DNA from 4 places in the Streptomyces sp. NBC_01429 genome. Region 1 is predicted to be linked to each of the others. Evidence: riboswitches for the same ligand, from Rfam matches in the RefSeq annotation. Region 1 holds a riboswitch; each other region holds the start of a gene.
What was found. Region 1 has a riboswitch for cyclic di-AMP ahead of OG627_RS04280 (M23 family metallopeptidase). Riboswitches for the same ligand answer to the same signal wherever they lie in the genome.
Positions count from the first base shown of each region.

Region 2: linked by a shared signal. The riboswitch ahead of OG627_RS07295 (M23 family metallopeptidase) and the one ahead of OG627_RS04280 (M23 family metallopeptidase) in region 1 are both predicted to bind cyclic di-AMP.
Region 3: linked by a shared signal. The riboswitch ahead of OG627_RS12820 (transglycosylase family protein) and the one ahead of OG627_RS04280 (M23 family metallopeptidase) in region 1 are both predicted to bind cyclic di-AMP.
Region 4: linked by a shared signal. The riboswitch ahead of OG627_RS18670 (M23 family metallopeptidase) and the one ahead of OG627_RS04280 (M23 family metallopeptidase) in region 1 are both predicted to bind cyclic di-AMP.

Region 1 covers NZ_CP109599.1:989,361-993,869, forward strand. Annotated here, with positions in the region: gene OG627_RS04270 (STM4011 family radical SAM protein) at 1-535, shown strand, start outside; gene OG627_RS04275 (SGNH/GDSL hydrolase family protein) at 561-1,385, opposite strand; gene OG627_RS04280 (M23 family metallopeptidase) at 1,571-2,608, opposite strand; cyclic di-AMP (ydaO/yuaA leader) riboswitch at 2,611-2,773, opposite strand; gene OG627_RS04285 (tyrosine-protein phosphatase) at 3,223-4,047, shown strand; gene OG627_RS04290 (DUF6126 family protein) at 4,063-4,182, opposite strand; gene OG627_RS04295 (helix-turn-helix domain-containing protein) at 4,350-4,509, opposite strand, start outside.
Region 2 covers NZ_CP109599.1:1,777,532-1,782,040, forward strand. Annotated here, with positions in the region: gene OG627_RS07290 (GntR family transcriptional regulator) at 1-425, opposite strand, end outside; gene OG627_RS07295 (M23 family metallopeptidase) at 594-1,379, opposite strand; cyclic di-AMP (ydaO/yuaA leader) riboswitch at 1,392-1,566, opposite strand; gene OG627_RS07300 (M16 family metallopeptidase) at 1,774-3,156, opposite strand; gene OG627_RS07305 (M16 family metallopeptidase) at 3,174-4,509, opposite strand, start outside.
Region 3 covers NZ_CP109599.1:3,025,042-3,029,550, reverse strand. Annotated here, with positions in the region: gene OG627_RS12830 (cytochrome P450 family protein) at 1-976, shown strand, start outside; gene OG627_RS12825 (transglycosylase family protein) at 1,217-1,996, shown strand; cyclic di-AMP (ydaO/yuaA leader) riboswitch at 2,346-2,519, shown strand; gene OG627_RS12820 (transglycosylase family protein) at 2,526-3,248, shown strand; gene eno (phosphopyruvate hydratase) at 3,488-4,509, shown strand, end outside.
Region 4 covers NZ_CP109599.1:4,270,390-4,274,898, forward strand. Annotated here, with positions in the region: gene OG627_RS18655 (PP2C family protein-serine/threonine phosphatase) at 1-957, shown strand, start outside; gene OG627_RS18660 (helix-turn-helix transcriptional regulator) at 1,027-1,872, opposite strand; gene OG627_RS18665 (SDR family oxidoreductase) at 2,109-2,873, shown strand; cyclic di-AMP (ydaO/yuaA leader) riboswitch at 3,127-3,283, shown strand; gene OG627_RS18670 (M23 family metallopeptidase) at 3,295-4,362, shown strand; gene OG627_RS18675 (hypothetical protein) at 4,352-4,509, opposite strand, start outside.

The sequences.
Region 1 (4,509 bases):
GCAGACGCCGTACGACCGGTTCCTCACGAAGGCCCGTGAACTGGCGCGTCTGGGCATCCGGTTCAGCGTGGGGGTCGTCGGCCTCGACGAGCATCTGGAGCCCGCCCGCAGGCTGCGCGCCGAGCTGCCCGCGCACGTCTATCTCTGGATCAACGCGGCCGAGGGGCACACGTACACGGACGAGGAGGCCGCCCGCTGGACGGACCTCGATCCGCTCTTCCCGTACAGCCGCCATCCGCACCGCTCGGCCGGTCTGCCCTGCCGGACGGGCGAGTCGGTGATCTCGGTGGACGGCGCGGGCACGGTGCGGCGCTGCCACTTCGTCCCCGCCGAGCTGGGCAATCTGTACGACGGCTCGTACCGGCGGGCGCTGGCGCCGCGGGAGTGCCCGCTGGCGGTGTGCGACTGCCACATCGGCTATGTGCACCTGGAGACGCTGCCGCTGTACGACGTCTTCGCCGGCGGAGTGCTGGAGCGCGTCCCCGCCCCCGCCCCCACTCCCGCCATATCCCTGTCCCCGACCGGCTCGACGTGACGGGGGCCACCGGGCTCCCGTCGCCTCAGTGTTCGAGGGGCAGAAGATCGGGCCGTTTCGCCTCCACGTGGTCGCCGGAGGACTCGCCGCGCAGCCTGCGTCCGATCCAGGGGACCAGATACTCGCGCGCCCAGTGGATGTCGTCGCGCCGCTCCTCCAGGGTGCCGCGCGGGGGCAGCGGGGGCCATGCCTGGTCCGGGTCAGCGGGGACGTCGACCCCGAGCACCTGGGCGGCGCGCAGCGCGACCCGGGTGTGCCCCTCGGGCGACAGATGCAGCCGGTCGCCGTCCCAGGCCCGCCTGTCCTGGACCGACTTGAGGGACCAGAGGTCCAGCACGGAGCAGCCGTAACGGTCGGCGATGGACCGGGTGTGGAGGTTGAACGTGGCGATCTTGCCGCGCAGATGGCGCAGTACGGGGACGCCACGGGTGTCGAAGCCGGTGGCCAGCACGACGGTGCCGACGGCTTCGGTGAGGTCGGCGACGGCCCGCTCGAAGCGTTCGGCCACCTCGTCGGGGTCGGTGCCGGGACGGATGATGTCGTTGCCGCCCGCGCAGAAGGTCACCAGGTCCGGGGCGAGAGCCCTCGCCCGGGGAATCTGCTCCTCGACGACCTGGTCGAGGAGTCGGCCGCGTACGGCGAGGTTGGCGTAGCGGAAGTCCCCGTGCGCGGTGTCCACCGTCGTACCGGTGTGCGGGAGTTGGTCGGCGAGGAGGACCGCGAGCCGGTCCGCCCAGCCGACGAACAGACCGTCGGGTCCCGGGTCGCCGACGCCTTCCGTGAAACTGTCGCCGATCGCCGCGTACGACCCGAACACATCATTTCTTCTTGTTCTCGAATCGTTTGCCACAGCGAGACATCCTTCACCCGGGGATGTGACCTACGCGACCGTAAGGAGGGGTTGACCAGGGGTGAGAAACACCATCGGTCAAGTTTCCCCCAACCGGGAATAGCCGGAAACGGCCGCCGCCCGGTACGAGGTACCGGGCGACGGCCGTGACGGGCCGGGTGGCGGATGCCGTCGGGACGGACGGGTCAGACGGTGACGCCCTGCGAGCGGAGGTAGGCGATCGGGTCGATGTCCGAGCCGTAGTCGGGGCCGGTGCGGACCTCGAAGTGCAGGTGCGGTCCCGTGACGTTGCCGGTAGCGCCGGAGAGGCCGATCTGCTGCCCGGCGGAGAGGCTCTGGCCGACGGAGACGGACAGGGCCGACAGGTGGGCGTACTGCGAGTACTTGCCGTCGCTGTGCCGGATGACGACCTGGTTGCCGTACGAGCCGCCCCATCCGGCCGACACGACGGTGCCCGCGCCGATCGCCTTGACCGTGGAGCCCGACGAGGCGATGAAGTCCACGCCCGTGTGGTAGCCGCTGGACCAGCTGCCGCCCGCCGCGCGGTAGGAGGTGCCGATCGACGCGTCGACGGGCTTGGTGAAGCCGGCCCCGGTGGTCTGCGTGGCCGTGTTGGAGGCGGAGGTGCCGGTGGACGTGCCCGCGGAAGCGCTGGAGCCGGTGCCGGACGACTTGGGCGCGGTGGACTTCGGCGCCGAGGACTTGGGCGCCGTGGAGCCGGTGCCGGAGGACTTCGCCGGCGCCTCGGCCGCGCCGCTCGACGTGGTGGACGGCGCCGAGGCCGCCCGCGCGCCGATGCTCAGCTTCAGACCGGGGTGGATCAGCCCGGGGTCGCCGCCTATGGCCTGGCGGTTGTCCTCGTACAGCTGCTGCCAGCCGCCCCGTACCCGCTGCTCCGCCGCGATCTTGGACAGATAGTCGCCGGAGACCACGGAGTAGACCTTGGTCTTCTTCGTCGTCGCGGTCGCCTGCGCGGCGGTCTGCGTCGCGGTCGTCCGGGTCACGGCGGACTGCTGCGCGGCGAGCGGCAGGCTCGGCGCGGTGTGCGTCGTGGCGGGGGCCGCCTGCGGCGCGGCGGCGGGTGCGGCGCCCTGCTGGGCCGCGTGCGCACCGGTGGCGCCGATGAGCGGCAGCGCGATGGCGGCGCTCCCCGTACCGGCGACGATGAATCCGCGCGAGAACGGATTGGCCTTGGGGCGGCGGTGCTTACCCTTGGCGGGCATGGTGCGTTCCTCTCCGGCGCCTACGAGGTGAGCTGTCGGGTTCGGGCTGGAGCTGCCCGGTCGCGCGTGGTGCGCGACTTCACCCCTAGCCGCTCCGGAGTGTCCGGATCGGCGTACTACCTGGGTCCCCCGCTCCTGCCACACGTGGATGGGTGGATGTGTGGTCCGGTCGGCGGCAGGATTCGGCGTTCCGTCCGGATTGAGGGTGAACGTAAGCGAGTCGGACGGCCGGAACAAGCGGCTGTTTTGAGCCACGGCCCGTCACTCGAATATCACCGAGCACCACCCGTCACCCTGCGTGGACTACGGATCTTCGGTTCCCTTACGAGGTGGCGCTCCCCCTTCCCACCGTCACCACGCAACGTCACGGATATGATCCTGCTCACCCGCGACCTCTCATCTCCCCTGCTAACAGGGCAGGTTATACATAACATCGCAATACGGATAGATCCCTATTAGGGCGATATTCGACCTCGTGCGATGTCCGATTGGTGGGCATCTGAATCCTGTCCCGCCGGACCCGATACCTCCGATCACTCCCGAACGGATGTCGTAGGGTCAGGAGTCGACTTCGTCGGCGAGCCGCGCCGGCGGCAGACACGGAGGAGCACGCCGTGACGCAGCAGCTTCCGCAAGTCCCGTCGGCAGAACCCCAGCTGTCCGCTGTGCGCAACTTCCGCGACGTGGGCGGCCTGCCGACCACGGACGGCAGGCGGGTGCGCGGCGGCGTCCTCTTCCGCAGCGGCCACCTCGCCCACGCCACCGCCGCCGACGCGGCGTACCTCGCCGGCCTCGGGCTGCACACGGTGTTCGACTTCCGCAACTCCGCCGATCTGAGGCTGGACGGCTCGGATGTCGAGCTGCCCGGTGTGCGCCACGTGAACATCCCGCTCTCCGACCCGGCCGACGGCGCGGAGTTCTGGCGGATGGTCCGGGACGGCGATCTCGACCAGTTGCGCTCGCTGCTCGCCGAGGGGAAAGCCGCGGCCCGGATGATCGGCTCGTACCGGACGATCATCACGGAGCGCACCGCCGAGCACAGCCGGGTGCTGCACGCGCTCGCCGAGGAAGCCGTCCCCGCGCTCATGCACTGCGCTGCGGGCAAGGACCGCGCCGGGCTCTCCATCGCGGTGACCCTGCTGGCGGTCGGGGTCGAGCCCGACGCGATCGAGGCCGACTACCTGATGTCCAACGATCCGCACCGCCGCTACCGGGTGCGCCGCAGCGACAGCTCCCCGGCCGGGACCTCCCCGGAGGTGATGGAGCTGCTCGGTCCGCTCTTCGACGCCCGCGCCGAGTACCTCGCCGCCGCGTTCGAGAGCATCGAGAAGACCTGGGGAACCACCGAGCGCTATCTGACCGAGGGGCTCGGGCTCGCCCCCGAGACGCGCGAGCGGCTGCGCGACCGGCTCCTCGAAGAAGGCGGCGGCAACGGCTGACGGCGCCCCGGCCCGCTACCCCTTGGCTCCCAGGGTGAAGAGCAGATAGAGGAAGAAGGCGAGGACATGGCCCGCCACCAGATAGGCGAAGAGCCGGATGACCAGCCCCATGGGGAACGTCTTCTCCTCGTCCATCACCCGATCGGGCACCCGGTCCGGCGCTCGGTCCGGCGCTCGGTCCGGCACGGTGTCCGGCGCCGCCTCCGGTTCGGCGGGTTCCGCGGGCTCGGCGGGTCCGGCGGCTTCGGTGGTGGGCACGGTCTTCTCTGTCTCCGGCATGGTGGCGGACCTCTCTCGGCAGGTCAGCGGCGATGAACCTCGCCGCCGAAGCACAGCTCGGCGGCGGGGCTCTGCAGCAGGGTGTGGACGAAGAGCAGCTCGGTCCCCCCGGGACCGGCCGCGGCGATCCGGTGCGGGGTGAGCGAGTCGAAGTGCGCGCTGTCCCCGGGGCCGAGCACATGC
Region 2 (4,509 bases), 790 kb from region 1:
GCCGGGCTGCCGGATGCCTGGGCGAGCGTCTCGTGGAACCAGGCACCGAGGGAGCGCAGGTCCTCGCCCTGGCCGCGCCTGGCCCGCTCCTGCCCCAGTCTGACCAGGCCGCGCAGGACCTTGAGGTGGGCCTCCGTACGGCGCTGGGCGGCCCGTGCGGCGCCGAGCGGCTCCAGCAGCAGCCGCACCTCCAGGAGGTCCGCCGCCTCCTGCTCCGTGGGCTCGGCCACACACGCGCCGACATGGCGGCGGGTGGTCACGAAGCCCTCCGACTCCAGCGTGCGAAGGGCCTCACGCACCGGGACGCGGGAGACGCCGTAGCGCCGCGCCAGGTGTTCCTCGGTGAGTCTGCCGCCCCGCTCGAACAGGCCGGAGACGATGTCGTCGCGAATGGCCGTGCATACCGAGTGCGCGGGAATGCGCATGTCCGAACCTCCGCCTTAATCCGCGCGAAACGCAGCCGATTGACGCCTGTTCCGTGACTCTATTGCAATCAACGCGAATTTCCGAAGGGTGCCCGAAATCCATGGATATCTTTTGGCCAACGGAGGCGGATCGGGACGGTGCGGCCGGGCGGGGCCCGGCGCGCGTCGTCAGACGGTGACGCCGTGCGCCCGCAGATACGCGGCGGGGTCCATGTCGGTGCCGTACTCCTGGCCGGTCCTCGCCTCGAAGTGCAGATGCGGTCCGGTGGCGTTGCCGGTGGCGCCCGAGAGCCCGATCCGCTGTCCGGCGGCGACGCTCTGTCCGACGGAGACGGCGATGGACGAGAGGTGGCCGTACTGGGTGTAGGTGCCGTCGCTCATCCGCAGCACGATGTTGTTGCCGTACGAGCCGCCCCAGCCGGCCTCGACCACGGTGGCCGCGCCGACGGCGACGACCGAAGTGCCCGTGGCGGCGCGGAAGTCGACGCCCGAGTGGCTGCCGGAGGACCACAGCGAGCCGCCGGTGCGGTACCCGGTGGTGATGTACGAGCCCGCGACGGGGAGCTGGAAGGTGTTGAGGCGCTCGCGTTCCGCGGCGCGCGCCGCGCGCTGCCGCTCGGCGCGGATCTCCTTGGCGCGGGCGTCCGCCATGCGCCTGGCCTCCGCCTTCGCGACGGCCTCGGCCTTGATCCTGGCGACCCGGTCGGCGGCGTGGCGCTGGGCGTCCGCCTGGTCGTCGATCACGCCGGGGAGGGAGTCGCCGAGGGCGATGGCGTGGGCCAGACCGGTCTGCGATGCGGCCTCGACGCGCGCGTCGGCGGCGAGCGCCGGGGAGGCGGCGAGGGTTCCGATGACCCCTGTCGCGGTGAGTGTCGCGGCGCCCGCGGCGCTCGCGCCCCTGCGGCTCCTACCGTTGCGGGCACGGTGCTTCCCGGTGGCACGGGTGAACGCCATGAAGTGGCTGGTCCTTTCCTTCCCTCTCGCCTACCGGGTCAGCTGACGGGTTCGGAGCAGGAAGGTCTCCTACGGGCCCCTCCACGCGGGCAGAGCCCCGCGAAGGCGGTCCGATTCACCCCAGGGACACGAGTGGGTCCCCGGCTCCCCAGGCTCGCGCCTGACGGGGACTCGGCGATGGCTGTCCGATGCCACGGGTGCGGCGCAACGGGCGAACAGCCGGACCGACGCTAAGCGGCTCATCTTTCAATCGCCAAACAGATAGGCAGTTTTGTCGCATACACCACAGAACAGACTGCGCCTTTCACTGAGGAAGCGGACATAGTCCGGGAAGTTGACATAAAAGGGGGAACCCCGGCGACCGAGGTCGCCGGGGTTCCCGAAAAGGGCCGGATCAGCCGGTGACAACCGTCACTTCGCCGATGCCGAGAGCCTCGACAGGCTCCTTGATCTGCGCGGCGTCCCCGACCAGCACGGTGACGAGCCGGTCCACCGGGAAGGCGTTGACGACCGCGGCCGTCGCCTCGACGGTGCCGGTGGTCGCCAGCCGCGCGTACAGCTGGGCCTGGAAGTCGTCCGGGAGGAACTGCTCGACCTGGTCGGCGAGCGTGGCGGCGACGGAGGCGGCCGTCTCGTACTTGAGCGGGGCCACCCCCACCAGGTTCTGCACGGCGACATCGCGCTCGGCGTCGGTGAGCCCCTCGGCCGCGAGCGTGCGCAGCACCTTCCAGAGGTCCTCCAGCGCGGGACCCGTCGAAGCGGTGTCGACGGAACCGCTGATGGCGAGCATCGCGGCGCCGGTCGCCCCGCCCGGCGCGTCGGGCGCCGAGGAGCGGATCACCTGGCCGTAGGCCCGTACACCGTAGGTGTAGCCCTTCTCCTCGCGCAGCACCCGGTCGAGCCGGGAGGTGAGCGTGCCGCCCAGGCAGTAGGTGCCCAGCACCTGGGCGGCCCAGACGCGGTCGTGCCGGTCGGCGCCGATGCGGCCGATCAGCAACTGGGTCTGGACGGCGCCGGGGCGGTCGACGATGACCACCCGGCCGGTGTCGTCCGCGGTGATGGGCGGGGCGGGCCGGGGCGCGGCGGTGTCGCCGGTCCAGTCGCCGAGGGTTTCGGCGAGGATCCCGTCCAGATCGACGCCGGTGAGGTCACCGACGATCACCGCGGTGGCCGTGGCGGGGCGTACGTGCGCCTCGTAGAAGGCGCGTACGCCCGCCGCGTCGATGCGCTCCACCGTCTCCTCGGTGCCCTGGCGCGGCCGCGACATGCGCAGGGAGGCCGGGAACAGCTCCTTGGAGAGCTGCTTGGCGGCGCGGCGCCCCGGGTTGGCGCTCTCGTGCGGGATCTCGTCCAGCCGGTTGCGGACGAGCCGCTCCACCTCGCTGTCCGAGAAGGCGGGGGCCCGCAGTGCCTCGGCGAGCAGGCCGAGCGCCTTGGGCAGCCGGGAGACGGGGACCTCCAGGGAGACCCGCACCCCGGGGTGGTCGGCGTACGAGTCGAGCGTGGCGCCGCAGCGCTCCAGCTCGGCGGCGAACTCCTCGGCGCTGTGCTTGTCGGTGCCCTCGGAGAGCGCCCGCGCCATGATCGTGGCGACGCCGTCGAGCCCGGCGGGCTCGGCGTCCAGCGGGGCGTCGAGGTTGATCTCGACGGCCACCACCTGCTGGCCGGGGCGGTCGCAGCGCAGGACCGTCAGCCCGTTGCCGAGCGTGGCGCGCCCGGGGGCGGGGAAGGCCCAGGGCCTGGCCTCGCCGGCCGTCGGCTGCGGATGGAAATCCATGGTCACGGCAGCGTCGGTCACTGGTCCGCCCCCTCCTGGTCGTCGGTCTCGTCCTGGTCGGCCGCTTCGGCGGTGTCCTCGGCGGTGAGCGGCTCGTACACCAGTACCGCCCTGTTGTCGGGGCGCAGCCGCGCGGCGGCCACGGCCCGGACCTCGGCCGCCGTGATGTCCAGCACCCGGTCGACGGCGGACAGGGCCAGCTGCGGATCGCCGAACAGGACCGCGAACCTGCACAGTTCGTCGGCGCGGCCGGCGACCGTGCCGAGCCGGTCCAGCCACTCGCGCTCCAACTGGGCCTGGGCGCGCTCCATCTCCTCGGCGGTCGGGCCCTCGGCGGCGAGCCGGGCCAGCTCCTCGTCGACCGCGGCCTCGATCTGCGGGACCTCGACGCCGCCGGACGTCTTCACGTCCAGCCAGCCGAGCGAGGGGGCACCCGCCAGCCGGAGCAGTCCGAAGCCCGCGGCGACCGCGGTCCGGTCGCGCCGTACCAGCCGGTTGTGGAGCCGCGAGGACTCCCCGCCGCCGAGCACGGTGAGCGCCAGGTCGGCGGCGTCGCACTCGCGGGTGCCGTCGTGCGGCAGCCGGTAGGCGGCCATCAGCGCGCGCGCCGGGACCTCCTCGTGGATCTCCTCCCGCAACTGCTCGCCGATGACGTCGGGCAGCGAGCCGTCGCGCGGCGGCCGCTTGCCGTCGTGGGACGGGATCGAGCCGAAGTACTTCTCGATCCAGGCGAGTGTCCGCTCGGGGTCGATGTCGCCGACGACCGACAGCACCGCGTTGTTCGGCGCGTAGTTGGTACGGAAGAACGCGCGGGCGTCGTCCAGCGTCGCCGCGTCCAGATCGGCCATGGAACCGATCGGGGTGTGGTGGTACGGGTGGCCCTCGGGGTACGAGAGTGCGGTCAGCCGTTCGAAGGCCGTACCGTATGGCACATTGTCGTACCGCTGGCGGCGCTCGTTCTTGACGACGTCCCGCTGGTTCTCCATGGACTCTTCGTCGAGCGCGGCGAGCAGCGAGCCCATCCGGTCGGCTTCCAGCCAGAGCGCCAGCTCCAGCTGGTGGGTCGGCATGGTCTCGAAATAGTTGGTGCGCTCGAAGCTGGTGGTGCCGTTGAGGGAGCCGCCGGCTCCCTGCACCAGCTCGAAGTGACCGTTCCCCGCCACCTGCGCCGAGCCCTGGAACATCAGGTGCTCGAAGAGGTGGGCGAGGCCCGTACGCCCCTTGACTTCGTGGCGCGAGCCGACGTCGTACCAGAGGCAGACCGCGGCGACCGGGGTCAGGTGGTCCTCGGAGAGCACCACGCGCAAGCCGTTGGCCAGGCGGTGCTCAGTCGCTGTCAGGCCGCCGGAACCG
Region 3 (4,509 bases), 2.0 Mb from region 1:
CGACCCGCCCGACCACACCCGGCTGCGCCGGCTGGTGGCCAAGGCGTTCACGCCCCGCAGGGTCGCCGTATTCGCCCCGCGCGTACAGGAACTGACGGACCGGCTGATCGACGGTTTCGCCGCCCGGGGCGAGGCGGATCTGATCCATGATTTCGCGTTCCCGCTCCCCATCTACGCGATCTGCGATCTCCTCGGGGTGCCGCCGGAGGACCAGGACGACTTTCGCGACTGGGCCGGCATGATGCTGCGACATTCAAAGCCGGGACACGGTGGTGGGCCGCGCGGCGGAGTGGCACGTTCCGTGAAGAAGATGCGCGGTTATCTGGCCGAGCTGATCCACCGTAAAAGGGCGAATCCCGGCGACGATCTGATTTCCGATCTGATCAGGTCGAGCGACCACGGCGAACACCTCACGGAGAATGAGGCCGCCGCGATGGCTTTCATCATCCTGTTTGCCGGTTTTGAGACGACGGTCAATCTCATCGGCAATGGCATGTACACGCTTATGCGGAATCCGGAGCAGCGGACCCGGCTCCAGGATTCGCTCGCGGCCGGGGAGACCGGGCTGCTGGCCACGGGGGTCGAGGAACTCCTGCGGTACGACGGTCCGGTGGAGCTGGCGACCTGGCGGTACGCCACCGAGCCGCTCACCCTGGGCGGGCAGCGGATCGAGGCGGGCGACCCCGTGCTGGTGGTGCTCGCCGCCGCCGACCGGGACCCGGAGCGCTTCGCCGACCCCGATGTCCTGGACCTCGCCCGGCGTGACAATCAGCACCTCGGGTACGGGCACGGCATCCACTACTGCCTCGGCGCGCCGCTGGCGAGAGTGGAGGGGCAGACCGCGCTCGCGACCCTGCTGACGCGCCTTCCCGATGTGCGGCTTGCGGAAGATCCTGCCGATTTGCGATGGCGCGGCGGGCTCATCATGCGTGGATTGCGCACACTTCCGGTGCAGTTCACGCCATTGTCCGGCTGATAGCGCGGCGGCCCGGAAAAGGACAATCCGACGGCAATTCTCTGACGGTCCGTCAAGACTGTGACTTTTGCGTGATCTCCGCTGCATCGACTTGTGACAAGCGTTCGAGTACCGCTACGTTCACGACGACTCAGCAGTTCCACGCCGGGTCGAACTGACAGTCAGACGGAAGGCAACCGCATGCGCTCCGGGAAACATCGTCGGCCTCGCCAGGCCCCTGCCCTTCTCGTTGCCGCGGGGGTGACCGGGTCGGCGATCGCCATCCCCCTGCTCGCCGCCAGCGGCGCCGGCGCGGCGGAAGCCTCGACGTGGGACCGCGTCGCCGAGTGCGAGAGCGGCGGCCAGTGGAGCGCCAACCTCGGCAACGGCTCCTACGGCGGGCTCCAGCTGACCCAGGAGGCATGGGACAGCTTCGGTGGTGCGGAGTACGCGGCCAGCCCCGATCTGGCGAGCCGCTCGCAGCAGATCCTGATAGCCGAGAAGGTCCTGGAGGCGCAGGGCACCAAGGCGTGGTCGAGCTGCGCCACGGTCTCCGGCCTCACGAAGGGCATCGCGGGCGTCGTCGGCGGAGTGGTCGAGGGCGTGACCGGCTCCGGGAAGGGCGACCAGGGCACCGGCCAGTCGGGCAGCGGCTCCTCGGCCTCCCCCGGCACCGGCTCCTCGGCGTCGGACGACCAGGGCGACACGCAGACGGACGAGCCCACGACCTCCGGGTCCTCCTCCACCCCCGCGCCCGGAGCCACCGGTTCCGCGAGCCCCTCCGGCTCCGGCACCACCGAGCCCTCCAAGGGCAAGCACCGGGGCGCCGCCGCCAACGAGGACGGCGCGTCGGCCGATTCGGGTACGGAGCGCGAGCCGGACGACCGCGCCTCGCGCGGCGGCGGCTCGGGCCGTACCGGCGGCAGCCTCACCGGCGTGACGGGTGGTGAGGAAGCCGGTCAGGGTGAATCCGTCGTCGTCGGCGGCGAATCCCTCTCCGTCGTGATCGGCACCCAGAAGGTCGCCGGCGGCTGGGTCTGAGTGAACGGGGCGCCGTTGACGCCGACGGCGCCCCGCTCCGCCCTGGCCAGAGGCGTGGCCGCGCGGCCAAAAGGGCCTCGATCGAGGGGCAGTTAGCTGCCTTATGTCCGCTTCTGCGCAAATGAGACAAGGGTCTCTTTGCCGCAACTGCGGTCTTTTGGCCCGCCGGTTGATCCGATCGGCTCCCACCTGCGGAAACGGGGTGGCCCCCCGGGGCCGGAAGGGCGATTCCTCCCGGATGTCCTTCTTTGAACAACCGGTGGGCCTGTGATTACGGTCTGAACCGCTCGCACCGCGGGCCCCGTCGACCGGAACGCCGAATCCTGCCGCCGGTCGGGGGGAGTAGTCGTCGCGTCAAGCGCCGAAGGCAGGAGCGGGGGACCCAAAGGTTCGCGCCGGTCCCGGCCGTCGAGAGACGGTCCGGGCACGGCTTGGGGTGAAGCCGCGTGTGAGAGCACGCGGCCGGGCAACTCACTTGGCCCGAACCCGACAGCTGACCTCGTAGGCGTCGGTGAGGAGATGCTCCATGCTGCTGTTTTCCAGCAAGGCCAAGCACCGTCGTCCGTCCAAGGCGGTCCGCTACGCCACACTCGCCGGCATCACCGGTGCCGCCGTCGCCGCCCCGCTGATCGGCGCCACCTCCGCCTCCGCCGCCACCGCCTCCGAGTGGGACCAGGTCGCCCAGTGCGAGTCCGGCGGCAACTGGGCCATCAACACCGGCAACAGCTTCTACGGCGGCCTCCAGTTCACCAGCTCCACCTGGGCCGCGTACGGCGGCACCGCCTACGCCCCCCGCGCCGACCAGGCGTCCAAGTCCCAGCAGATAGCCGTCGCCGAGAAGGTCCTGGCCGGCCAGGGCAAGGGTGCCTGGCCGAGCTGTGGCGTGAACCTGTCGAGCGCCTCGTACAGCGGCGGCTCCGGTACGCAGGCCGCCCCGAAGCAGCAGTCGGCCCCCAAGCAGCAGTCCGCCCCGAAGCAGCAGACCGCCCCGAAGCAGCAGTCCGCTCCTCAGCAGCAGGCGCAGCCGCAGTCGAGCCGCGCCGAGGCGCAGCCCGCCTCGCGTAGCCAGAGCCGTCCCGTCACGATCAAGAAGGGTGACGGCGAGTACAAGGTCAAGTCCGGCGACACCCTCTCCAAGATCGCCACGGCCCACAAGGTCGAGGGCGGCTGGAAGAAGGTCTTCGACCTCAACAAGGACATCGTCAAGGACGCCGACGTCATCTACCCGGGCCAGCAGCTCCACCTGAGCTGACCCTCCTCCCGGGCCGCCCCGCGCGGCCCGGGCACACCACCCCGATCTCCCCGGCCCGGCGCGTTCACCCCCGTACGCGCCGGGCCGGGGTCTGCGCCGTACGGCCCGGCTTTCCGGCGTTACCGGTCAGTACGGGACGATAGGGGGCGGGCTCGGGCCGACCGATCATCCCGGGCCGGTTAGGCTCATGGCGCAAGGCCACTGAGAGCTTGCGCCCATGCGTCACATCCCAGAAGGAGATGCTCGTGCCGTCCATCGACGTCGTCGTAGCCCGGGAAATCCTCGACTCCCGAGGCAACCCCACGGTCGAGGTCGAGGTCGGCCTCGACGACGGCAGCACCGGTCGTGCTGCTGTCCCCTCCGGTGCCTCCACCGGTGCGTTCGAGGCCGTCGAACTCCGCGACGGAGACGCCAGCCGCTACCTGGGCAAGGGCGTCGAGAAGGCCGTCCTCGCCGTTATCGAGCAGCTCGGCCCGGAGCTGGTCGGGTACGACGCCACCGAGCAGCGCCTGATCGACCAGGCGATGATCGACCTGGACGCCACCGAGAACAAGGGCTCGCTCGGCGCGAACGCCATCCTCGGTGTCTCGCTCGCCGTCGCGCACGCCGCCTCCGAAGCCTCGGACCTCCCCCTCTTCCGCTACCTCGGCGGCCCGAACGCGCACCTGCTGCCCGTTCCGATGATGAACATCCTGAACGGCGGCTCGCACGCCGACTCCAACGTGGACATCCAGGAGTTCATGATCGCCCCGATCGGCGCGGAGTCCTTCTCCGAGGCGCTGCGCTGGGGCGCCGAGGTCTACCACACCCTCAAGAAGGTCCTGAAGCAGAAGGGCCTGTCCACCGGCCTCGGCGACGAGGGCGGCTTCGCGCCGAACCTGGAGTCCAACCGCGCCGCGCTCGACCTCATCCTCGAAGCGATCAACGAGGCCGGTTACGTCCCCGGCCGCGACATCGCGCTCGCGCTCGACGTCGCCGCGTCCGAGTTCTACAAGGACGGCGTCTACGAGTTCGAGGGCAAGTCGCGCTCGGCCGCCGAGATGACCGAGTACTACGAGGAGCTGGTCGACGCCTACCCGCTCGTCTCCATCGAGGACCCGCTCTTCGAGGACGACTGGGCCGGCTGGAAGGTCATCACCGACAAGCTGGGCTCCAAGGTCCAGATCGTCGGCGACGACCTCTTCGTCACCAACCCGGAGCGCCTCGCGCGCGGCATCGAGGAGGGCTCCGCCAACGCCCTGCTCGTCAAGGTCAACCAGAT
Region 4 (4,509 bases), 3.3 Mb from region 1:
ACGTTGCTGGTCTCCGTCACCTCACTGGCCGCCGAGATCGCGCTCCATGTCCGGGCGCGGTCGCTGCTCACCCTGGAGTCGCTGAGCCAGCTGCTGACCGTGCTGGTCGTCTCCCTCCTCGCCATGTACATCACCGGCGTCGTCAGACGCAGCGGGGAGCGGCTCGCCTCCGCCCGCATCATCGCCGAGACCGCCCAGCGCGCCGTGCTGCCCAGACCCGCCGAACGGGTCGGCGGGCTGCGGATAGCCGCGCGGTACGAGGCGGCGCAGGAGGGCGCCTTCATCGGCGGCGACCTGTTCGCCGTACAGGACACGCCGTACGGGGTGCGGCTGGTGGTCGGAGACGTACGGGGGAAGGGGCTGGAGGCGGTCGAGGCGGTGGCCGTGCTCATCGGGGCCTTCCGCGAGGCCGCCGAGCAGGAGGCGTCCCTGGAGGGCGTGGCGCAGCGGCTGGAGCGCGCCCTGCTGCGGGAGGGGACGCGGCGGGCCGGGGTCGATGTCTTCGAGGGGTTCACCACGGCCGTGCTCGCCGAGATCCCGCACGGCGAGGCAGTGGTGCGGCTGCTCAACCGCGGCCATCCCGAGCCGCTGCTCATATGCGGTGACGGGGGCGTAAGGATGCTGGTGCCGAGCGATCCCGCGCTCCCCCTCGGGATGAGCGAGCTGGGCTCGTGGCCCGACCGCGCCGAGCAGAACGCGTACCCCGACGGCGCGATGCTGCTCTTCTACACGGACGGACTCACCGAGGCGCGCGACCACGAGGGCGTCTTCTACGCGCCGCGCGACCGGCTCGACGGGCGGATCTTCCCGGGGCCCGACGAACTGCTCCAGGCGCTGATCGACGACGTACGGCTGCACACGGGCGGCGGGAGCCAGGACGACATGGCGCTGCTCGCCGTCAGCAGGCCCTCGCCGACGCAGCCGGAGCGGCGCAGGACGATGCCGATCGTCCCGTGAGGGCTGTTCTCCCGCGCGGCCGTTCTTCCGCGCGGCCGTTCTTCCGCGAGGTCGTCCTGGGGAAGGACGTCACGGGGGAGGGCGAACAGTGACCACGGGTTCGGTCGCCGGGAGTGCGGCGAGCAGGCGCAGCTTCTCGTCGCTCTCGCTGTCCTGGTCGGGGTAGTAGACGACGAGGATGACGTCGTCGATGGGGAGTTTGTCGCGGTGGAGCCGTAGTTCACCGACGACGGGGTGGTGGACGGTGGTGGTGCCTCCGTCGAGGCCGCGGACGTCGTGGCGGGCCCACAGGGTGCGGAACCGCTGGCTGGACAGGGCGAGTTCGCCGACGAGTTCGACGAACCGGGGGTTGTCGGTGTCGTCCCCGATGGTGGTGCGCAGAGCTGCGACGAAGCCGGCGGCGGCTTCTGCCCAGTCCTGGTGGAAGGCATGTTCCTCGGGGTCGAGGAGGAGGGAACGGAGCCGGTTCTGGCCGGGCCGCAGGCGCGGAGAGAGCGCGAGGGCCATGGGGTTGGAGGCCAGGACGTCGAAGGCGCGGCCTTCGACGAACGCGGGGATCCGGAGCTGGGCGAGGAGCTGGTGCACCCGTGCCGGTACGTGCTCGGGCCGCTTGCGGCGCGGCGCTCTGGGGCGCGCTCCCGCGAGGCCGAGCAGATACGTCCGCTCGACGTCGTCCAGCCGCAGGACGCGCGCGAGTGACGCGAGCACCTGGGGCGAGGGGTTCTTGTCGCGGCCACGCTCCAGGCGCAGGTAGTAATCGGCGCTGATTCCGGCGAGCAGGGCGACTTCCTCACGGCGCAGGCCGGGTACGCGGCGGTTGCCGCCGGGCGGGAGCCCTGCCTGCGCCGGGGAGACCAGCTCACGCCGGGCGCGGAGGTAGTCGCCGAGCCGGTTGCCGGATTCCGGATCCTTCATACCGACCACCGTAAGGCGGTGCGCGTGTCCCAGAGGGGGCCCTGGCAGGACCAGGGAAGACGGGGGCTCTGCCGCACCCGGCGGATTCCGTCAAGACTTGTGGCATCACTGCTTGAGAAGACAGAGAGCATCGCCGACGCCGTACGGCGTGCGTGGCGCCGCCGGCCTGACCGCCGCGGGCGCTTCCGCACCGCGGTGCTCCGAACCGCGGTGCTCCGAACCGAAGGGAAGACCTCATGGATCTCTCCGACCGTGCCGTTCTCGTCGTCGGCGGAACCTCGGGCATCGGCCGGGAACTGGCCCGGCGGTTCGCCGCGGCGGGCAGCACCGTGGCTGTCGGCGGTCGCGGCGCCGAGGCGCTCTCCGCACTCTCCGACGAGGGCTTCGGCACCTTCGCCGTGGACGTCACCGACGGTGCCTCCGTCGCACGCGCCCGTGACGCCGTACTCGCCGCGTACCCCGAGCTGGACACCGTGGTGACCATGTCGGGCGTCATGCTCCTGGAGGACCTGCGCGACCCGGCGCACTTCGAGGCGGCGCGTACGACGATCGACACCAACCTGGTCGGCACCATCCGCGTCATCGACGCCTTCACCCCGCACCTGCTCGAACGTGGCGCCGGCACCTTCGTCACCGTCACCTCCGGCATCGCCTTCCTGCCGTTCGCGCCCATGCCCACCTACGCCGCTTCAAAGGCCGGTGTGCACGCCTACTCCGAGGCACTGCGCGCGCAACTCGACGGCACCGGTGTCAGCGTCGTCGAGCTGGTCCCGCCGGCCGTCGCCGTGGCAGGACAGGAGAAGGCGAACCCGCGCGCGCTGCCAGTCGACGTTTTCGCCACCGAGGTCATGGGGCTGCTCGCGAGGAACCCCACCCCTGACGAGATCCTGGTCGAGGGCGTCCTCATGCACCGCTGGGCCGAGCGCGACGGCACCTACGACGACCTCGTCGCACAGCGCTCCCAGGCGCTGGACATGCTCCTCCCGGGCCGCAAGGGCTGACACTCCCTCATCCCGCAGGGAGTCGGCACGCTGTGTGATCGGCGCGTGCCCCTCCGCATAACAGGTGACACACCGTCAGAAACGCGCAGGCCCCGGATGACCGGTCAACTCGCCCGCTTGCGCGTTCTTGTGTCCCGGTGTGTCCGATGCGAAGTTGTTAACGATCATCGGGAACAGCTTGGAATAACGCCCTGGTCTCTATTAACGTTCGATAACGCAGCGCGGTTGTCCCAGCCGTCGCCAGAGATGGCACCGTGCGCACGCGCCGAATCCCGCAAGGGAACCGGGGAACCACCAATTGGGGTGAATCGGGAGCTTTCGCTGCCTTGCGCGGGCAGCGTGAACACCCGTAGGAGACCTTCCTGCTCCGAACCCGTCAGCTAACCCGGTAGGCGAGAAGGAAGGAAAGGAGCGCGCCCCAGTGGCGTCCAACAAGCCTGCCCTCGATGGGCCCGTAGCAACCGTCGCACCCGAGAACCACTCCTTCGGCCATGGCCGAGGTGAAGGCGGCGAGGCGGAGAGGGCCTGGGGGGAGTGGAATCCCACCGAGGAGACCGTCCGCCCCGTCCGCGGCAGGCACCGCGTCGCCAAGCAGCGCGGGCTCGCCCGCAGCTCCACGGTCCTCGGCGTGGGTGTCATCGCCGCCGTCGGCGCCGGAGGCATCGCCACGGCCCAGGACAAGCCCGCCGTCTCCATATCCCTGCCCGATGTCATCGCGGACAATCTTCCGGACGCCAAGTCCCTTCCGGGGATGGGCTCTTCCTCCACCGCCGAGAAGGACACCGCGTCGCAGGTCCTGGCGCAGGCCCCCCTCACCTCCGCCGGCCTGACGGTCGCGGACACCGAACAGGGCGCCACCGACGCCGGCGAGGCGCTCCGCGCCCGCATCCTCCAGCAGGCCGAGCAGCAGCAGGCCGAGGCCGACGCCACCCAGAAGGCCGCCACTGAGGCCGCCGCCGTGGTGGAGGCCGCCTCGCAGGCCAAGAAGCAGCAGACCGCGGCCGAGAAGGAGATCGCGGAGGCGAAGGCGAAGGCCGAGAAGGAGGCCAAGGCGAAGGCCGAGGCGGAACGCCTCGCCAAGCTGGCCGCCAGCTACGCCCTCCCCACCTCCTCGTACACGATCACCTCCACCTTCGGCCAGGCCGGTTCGCTCTGGTCCTCCGGCCAGCACACCGGCCTGGACTTCGCGGCCCCCACGGGCACGCCGGTCAAGGCCGTGCACAGCGGCACGGTCAAGTCGGCGGGCTGGTCGGGCTCGTACGGCTACCGCACCGTCCTGGAGCTGGATGACGGTACGGAGATCTGGTACGCCCACCAGTCCTCGATGACCGTCACGGCGGGCCAGAAGGTCTCCACCGGCGAGGTCATCGGCCGGGTCGGCGCCACGGGCAACGTGACCGGCCCCCACCTGCACCTTGAGGTCCACACGGCCGGTGGCGCGGGCATCGACCCGATGTCCTGGCTGAACGGCAAGGGCATCAACCCCTGACGGCTCCAGCCTCTGTTCCTGTTCCTGCCCCTGCTTCTGGTCCTGCTTCTGGTCCTGTTTCCGTCGCGGGGCGCAGCATGGCCGTACGGAGTTCGGCCACGCGGGCGCGGACGTGCTCGGGTGGCACAACTCCCGGCGGGGCGAACG